One region of the Streptomyces sp. C36 genome, then DNA from elsewhere that is predicted to be linked to it. Evidence: riboswitches for the same ligand, from Rfam matches in the RefSeq annotation. Region 1 holds a riboswitch; each other region holds the start of a gene.
What was found. Region 1 has a riboswitch for thiamine pyrophosphate ahead of AB4K12_RS18755 (thiamine ABC transporter substrate binding subunit). Riboswitches for the same ligand answer to the same signal wherever they lie in the genome.
Positions count from the first base shown of each region.

Region 2: it holds a riboswitch for thiamine pyrophosphate, as region 1 does, so the genes downstream of both, thiC (phosphomethylpyrimidine synthase ThiC) here and AB4K12_RS18755 (thiamine ABC transporter substrate binding subunit) in region 1, are expected to answer to the same signal.
Region 3: it holds a riboswitch for thiamine pyrophosphate, as region 1 does, so the genes downstream of both, thiO (glycine oxidase ThiO) here and AB4K12_RS18755 (thiamine ABC transporter substrate binding subunit) in region 1, are expected to answer to the same signal.

Region 1 covers NZ_JBFQGI010000005.1:523,037-525,292, reverse strand. The annotation lists gene AB4K12_RS18760 (ABC transporter permease) at 1-263, opposite strand, end outside; gene AB4K12_RS18755 (thiamine ABC transporter substrate binding subunit) at 329-1,417, opposite strand; TPP riboswitch at 1,413-1,518, opposite strand; gene rlmN (23S rRNA (adenine(2503)-C(2))-methyltransferase RlmN) at 1,565-2,256, opposite strand, start outside.
Region 2 covers NZ_JBFQGI010000004.1:338,142-340,397, forward strand. The annotation lists gene thiC (phosphomethylpyrimidine synthase ThiC) at 1-1,134, opposite strand, end outside; TPP riboswitch at 1,130-1,267, opposite strand; gene AB4K12_RS15055 (YibE/F family protein) at 1,329-2,256, shown strand, end outside.
Region 3 covers NZ_JBFQGI010000002.1:697,724-699,979, reverse strand. The annotation lists gene AB4K12_RS08795 (NAD(P)/FAD-dependent oxidoreductase) at 1-810, opposite strand, end outside; TPP riboswitch at 963-1,075, shown strand; gene thiO (glycine oxidase ThiO) at 1,073-2,236, shown strand; gene thiS (sulfur carrier protein ThiS) at 2,233-2,256, shown strand, end outside.

The DNA.
Region 1 (2,256 bases):
ACCACGGCCCGCAGCAGACGCTTGCCGGGGAAGTCGAAGCGCGCGAGGACGTACGCGCCGGGCAGCGCGAGGAGAAGCGTCAGCGCGGTGGAGGCGGCGGCCTGCCAGGTGGTGAACCACAGGACGTGGCCGATGCGCGGGTCGGTGATCACCTCGCCGACGCGGGCGAACTGCCACTGCCCCCCGTCCTTGAGGCCGCGGCCGACGATCGAGGCGACGGGGTAGGCGAAGAAGACGCCGAAGAAGGCGAGCGGCAGGGCCATCAGGCCGAGCCGCGTCGCCGTGCGCCGGGGGCCGCCGCCCTGGGGGGCGGCGGCGTCGCGGGGGGCTACCTCAGGACGAGCGAGGACCATTCCTTGACCCACTGGTCGCGGTTCTGGGCGATCTTCTCCGGGGCGAGCGTCTCGGGCTTGTCGATCCGCGCGCCGTACGTGGTGAAGACCTCGGGCAGCTTGGCGTCGTCGGTGGCGGGCTTGACGAACATCTGCAGCGGCATGTCCTCCTGGAACCTCTTGCTCAGCAGGAAGTCCAGGAGGGCCTTGCCGCCCTCGGTGTTCTTCGCGCCCTTGAGCAGACCGGCGAACTCGATCTGCCGGAAGCAGGTGCCGGTGGACACGCCGGTCGGGCCCTCCTTGGGCGCCGGCTTCACGCCGAGCACCTCGGCGGGCGGGCTGGAGGCGTAGGAGACCACGAGGGGCTTGTCGCCCTTGGCCTTCTTTCCGGCGGCGGAGCCGGAGAAGCGGTCGTTGTAGGCCTGCTCCCAGCCGTCGACGACCTCGACGCCGTTGTCCTTGAGCTTCTTCCAGTAGTCCTTCCAGCCGTCGTCCCCGTACTTGGCGACGGTGGCGAGCTGGAAGGCGAGGCCGGGAGAGGAGGTCGCGGAGTTCTCGGTGACCAGGAGGTTCTTGTACTCCGGCTTGACCAGGTCGTCGAAGGACTGCGGCGGGTCCAGCTTGTGGTCCGCGAAGTAGGCCCGGTCGTAGTTGACGCAGATGTCGCCGGTGTCGACGGGCGTGACGCGGTGCTCGGCCGCGTCGGCCTGCAGGCTCTTGGGGACGCGGTCCAGGCCCTTGGCCTCGTACGGGGCGAAGATTCCCTTGTCGAGGGCGCGCGAGAGCAGGGTGTTGTCGACGCCGAAGAAGACGTCGCCCTGGGGGTGGCTCTTGGAGAGGATCGCCTGGTTGACGGCCCGGCCGGCGTCCCCGCTCTTGAGGACCTTGACCTTGTAGCCGGTCTGCCGGGTGAACTCCTCGAGCACGGCGTCGGAGGCCGCGAAGGAGTCGTGCGAGACCAGGGTGACGGTCTTGCCCTTCGACTCCCCCGAGCCCTCGTCGGAGCCCCCGCAGGCCGCGAGGACGGGCAGGCCGAGCGCGGCCGCGGCGGCCGCGCCGACGGCACGCCGGAGATGGGTGTTCATGGTGGTGCTGACTCCCTACGCCGGTACTAACCGGATCAGGTCCGAGGGTCTGCGGGCCGTGCCGCACTCTCAGCGCTCGCTGCGCTCCCCTGTCGGATGTTCATTTGTGCGAATGGTCGCTTGTGCGAGTGGTGCAGGGGGACAGTATCAGCGCTCGGTCGCGGCCAGCTGTCCGCACGCCCCGTCGATCTCCTGCCCACGGGTGTCCCGCACGGTCACGGGCACGCCGTGCGCGGCGATCGCCTCGACGAAGGCGCGCTCGTCCTCCGGGCGGGAGGCCGTCCACTTGGAGCCCGGGGTGGGGTTGAGCGGGATGAGGTTGACGTGCACCCGCTTGCCCTTGAGGAGCCGGCCGAGCAGGTCACCGCGCCACGCCTGGTCGTTGATGTCCCGGATCAGGGCGTACTCGATGGAGATCCGGCGCCCGGACTTCTCCGCGTACTCCCACGCGGCGTCGAGGACCTCGCGGACCTTCCAGCGGGTGTTGACGGGCACGAGGGTGTCGCGCAGCTCGTCGTCGGGGGCGTGCAGCGAGACCGCCAGGCGGCACTTGAAGCCCTCGTCGGCGAAGCGGTGCATCGCCGGGACCAGGCCGACGGTGGAGACGGTGATGCCGCGCTGGGAGAGCCCCAGGCCGTCCGGCTCGGGGTCGGTGAGCCGGCGGATGGCGCCGACGACACGCTTGTAGTTCGCCAGCGGCTCGCCCATGCCCATGAAGACGATGTTGGACAGGCGGGCGGGGCCGCCCGGCACCTCGCCGTCGCGCAGGGCGCGCATGCCGTCCACGATCTGGTGCACGATCTCGGCGGTGGACAGGTTGCGGTCCAGGCCCGCCTGGC
Region 2 (2,256 bases), on a different contig from region 1:
GGCGATGGTGTTGAGCTCGCCGAGCGTCTTGAGCTCGGCGAACTGCGCCGCGTCGTTGGCGTCCGCGATCGAGCCGGGGCGCAGCCCGTCGCCGAGCGAGTACGTCACGTCGTAGGCGGCGAGGATCTCGCAGAGCTCCTCGAAGTGGGTGTAGAGGAAGTTCTCCTTGTGGTGCGCCAGGCACCAGGCGGCCATGATCGAGCCGCCGCGCGAGACGATGCCGGTCTTGCGGCGCGCGGTCAGCGGCACGTAGGGCAGCAGCACGCCCGCGTGCACGGTCATGTAGTCCACGCCCTGCTCGGCCTGCTCGATGACCGTGTCCTTGTAGATCTCCCAGGTCAGGTCCTCGGCCTTGCCGTCGACCTTCTCCAGGGCCTGGTAGAGGGGCACGGTGCCGATGGGGACGGGTGAGTTGCGCAGCACCCACTCGCGGGTGGTGTGGATGTTGCGGCCGGTGGAGAGGTCCATGACCGTGTCGGCTCCCCAGCGGGTGGCCCAGGTCATCTTCTCCACCTCCTCCTCGATGGAGGAGGTGACGGCGGAGTTGCCGATGTTGGCGTTCACCTTCACCAGGAACCGCTTGCCGATGATCATCGGCTCGATCTCCGGGTGGTTCACGTTCGCCGGGAGCACGGCACGACCGGCCGCGATCTCCTCCCGGACGATCTCGGCGGAGACGTTCTCGCGCAGGGCGACGTACTCCATCTCCGCGGTGATCTCACCGCGCCGGGCGTACGCCAGCTGGGTCACCGCGGCGCCGTCCCGGCCCCGGCGGGGCAGGCGCGGGCGGCCGGGGAAGACCGCGTCGAGGTTCTTCAGGCCCCCGCGCGGTGAGGTGTGCTTGATGCCGTCGTCCTCCGGGCGCATGGGGCGCCCGGCGTACTCCTCCGTGTCGCCACGGCCGATGATCCAGTTCTCCCGCAGCGGCGTCAGGCCGCGGCGGACGTCCGTCTCGATCGCCGGGTCGGTGTACGGGCCGGAGGTGTCGTACAGCTGTACGTCCTGCCCGTTGGTGAGGTGCACCCGTCGCACCGGAACCCGCAGGTCCGGCCGCGAACCCGTCACATAGTCCTTGTGCCAGCCGATCTTCGCGTCGGACTCGGCGGCAGACATGCGTGCATCCTGCGAGGTCATGAGACCAGTAACTCCCTACGCCGGCATTACCCGGTAACAGGTTCGGCGGTCGGCGCAGCGGCTTCCGTACATTTCTTCGTACGGACGTCAGCGCCCTCTCAGCCCGGTGCTCCGAGCTCCCGCGATTGCAAAGGTGCCACCACGCTAGCGCCTCTCCGGCGGGGAGGACCAGTGGGGCTTGCGATGATGCCCCGGTGACCAGCACCAGCCATCCCCCCCAACGTCACTCGCACGGCCATGCGCACAGCCACTCGCACAGCCATGGCCCCGCGACCCCCGTCTCGGCACATCTGCGCAAGGTGATCGCCGCCGTTCTCGTCCCGTTCGCGGCCGCGGTCGTGGCCGGCCTGATCATCCTGTGGCCCGGTGGCGTCCCACCGCATCCGCACACGGGACTGGGCCTCGACCAGCAGACCGAATCGGGCCGGGTCGTGAAGATCGAGGAGCTCGACTGCCCCAAGTCCGGTGCTCAACCGCCCCCGTCACAGCAGCAACAGGGAGCGCCTCAGCCCACCAAGGGCAAGTGCGAGAAGGCCGAGATCGAGGTGACCTCGGGCAAGGACAAGGGCCACACCTTCACGGAGATGGTGCAGCCGGACGCCTCGCGCCGCTACGACGTGGGCCAGGAGGTCGTCCTGGCCTACGCCCCGAAGGCGCCGGAGGCCCTTCGCTATTCGGTCACCGACGTGAACCGGACACTGCCGATGGCCATACTCGCGGGCATCTTCGCCCTGTCGGTCGTGGTGGTGGGCCGGCTGCGCGGCATCTTCGCGCTGGTGGCGCTGGTCATCAGCTTCGGCGTGCTGACGATGTTCATCCTCCCGGCCATCCTGCAGGGCTCCGATCCCCTGCTCGTCGCGGTGGTGGGCGGCAGCGCGATCATGCTGATCGCGCTCTACATGTGTCATGGGCTCAACGCCCGCACCTCCGTCGCCGTCCTCGGAACGCTGACGTCCCTGCTGGTCATCGGCCTGCTCGGGTCGTTCTTCATCGACTGGGCGCACCTGACGGGCAACACCGACGACCAGACGGGCCTGGTGCACGGGCTCTATCCGCAGATCGAGATCCGCGGCCTGCTGCTGGCCGGGATCATCATCGGCTCGCTGGGCGTGCTGGACGACG
Region 3 (2,256 bases), on a different contig from region 1:
GTCCGGCAGCGAGGTGTGCAGCCGGTCGTCGGCGGCGATGGAGCGGTCCTCCGCGAGCTCGATGCCGGAACCGGCCAGCCAGGCCGTCGCGGGCCGCGCGCCGATGCCCACGACCACCGCGCCGGCCGGCAGGCGGGTGCCGTCGTCGAGGACGACCGCGCCCTCCTCCACCGCCGTCACCCGCGCGCCGGTCAGGAGGCGGGCTCCGCTGTGGGCGTACCACTCGGCCATGTGGCCGGCGACCTCGGGCGGCATGGCGTCCGCCAGCGGCCGGTCCGCGGCCTCGACCACGGTCACCCGGCAGCCCGCCTCGAGCGCGGCCGTCGCGAACTCGGCGCCGATCCAGCCGGCCCCGACCGCGACGACGTCGCGCTGCCCGGCGAGCACCGGGCGCAGTCCCTCGACGTCGTCGAGGGTTCGCAGCACGTGGACGCCGGGCACGCCCTCGCTGCCGGGCAGGGTGATGGGCTCGGCGCCGGTGGCGACGACCAGCACGTCGTAAGGCACCGGCCCCCGCGCGGTCTCCAGCACGTGGTCGTCCGCCCGCAGGCCGGTGGCCTCCCGGCCCAGCTCGAGGTCGATGCCGAGCGAGGCGAAATCGACCTCGAAGGCGGATCCCTCGGCCTTGCCCAGGAGCACGGCCTTGGACAGCGGGGGACGGTCGTAGGGCGGGTGGGGCTCGGCGCCCAGCAGGGAGATCGCGCCCTTCCAGCCCTGCTCGCGCAGGGCGACGGCGGTCTGCACCCCGGCCATGCCCGCGCCGACGATGACGACGCGCCGGTCACTGGAGGTGTTCGTCTGCTCGCTCACGCGATCAACTGTAGGACGGCGACCTGCGTCCGTCGGAGCAACCGGTGACGAGACCTCTGACACAGCGTCACGATGTTTGGGGGTCCGATCACCACGAACTACGCGTGGGCCGCCCTTCCGGCCCCTCCTCGGCGCGTACTACTGTGGCCGCTGCAAGCACTCGCGGGAGCCCGGACGCACCGGGCTGAGAGGGAGGCTGGACGGCCTCCGACCGTACGAACCTGATCCGGGTCATGCCGGCGAAGGGAGGGGCTGGAAGCCCATGCACGCGCGGCACACCCGTGACGTTCTGGTCATCGGCGGCGGCGTCATCGGCCTGGTCACGGCCTGGCGCGCCGCCCAGCGCGGTCTGCGCGTGGCGGTCGCCGACCCGGCGCCCGGCCAGGGCGCGGCCCAGGTGGCGGCCGGAATGCTGGCCGCCGTCACCGAACTGCACTACGGCGAGCAGACGCTGCTCGCCCTCAACCTCGCCTCCGCGCGGCGCTATCCGGCGTTCACGGCCGAGCTGGAGGAGGCCAGCGGCGTGGAGACCGGCTACCGCGCCTGCGGCACCCTCGCCGTCGCCCTCGACGCCGACGACCGGGCCCATCTGCGCGAGCTGCACGAGCTGCAGCTGCGCTCCGGGCTGGACGCGCAGTGGCTGTCGGGGCGCGAATGCCGCCGTCTGGAGCCGATGCTGGCGCCCGGCGTGCGCGGCGGGCTGCGGGTGGACGGCGACCACCAGACCGACCCCCGGCGCCTGTCCCGGGCGCTGCTGACTGCCTGTGAGCGGGCCGGGGTGGTCTTCCACCGCCACGAGGCCGTACGGGCGCTGCTGGCCGGCGGCCGCGCGGTGGGCGCCGAGCTCGCCGACGGCACCCTGCTGGCCGCCGGCCAGACCGTGCTGGCGGCGGGCAGCCTCAGCGGCCGCCTGGCGGGGCTGCCCGAGGACGTGCTGCCCCCGGTCCGCCCGGTCAAGGGCCAGGTCCTGCGGCTGCGCGTGCCGGACGCCTACCGGCCCTTCCTCTCCCGCACCGTACGGGCGGTGGTGCGCGGCTGTCCGGTGTACCTGGTGCCGCGCGAGAACGGCGAGCTGGTCGTCGGCGCCACCAGCGAGGAGCTCGGCTGGGACACCACCGTCACCGCCGGCGGCGTCTACGAGCTGCTGCGCGACGCCCACGAGCTCATGCCCGGCATCACCGAGCTGCCGCTGGTGGAGACCCGCGCGGGGCTGCGACCCGGCTCCCCCGACAACGCCCCGCTGCTCGGCCCCACCGCCCTGCCCGGGCTGCTCGCGGCCACCGGCCACTACCGCAACGGCGTGCTGCTCACCCCGGTCACCGGCGACGTGATGGCCGAGGTGCTGACCACCGGGCGGCTGCCCGAGGAGGCCCGCCCCTTCTCCCCCCGACGCTTCACCCACGCATTCCAGGAGCAGCCCGCATGACCGGCAGCGACGTCATCACC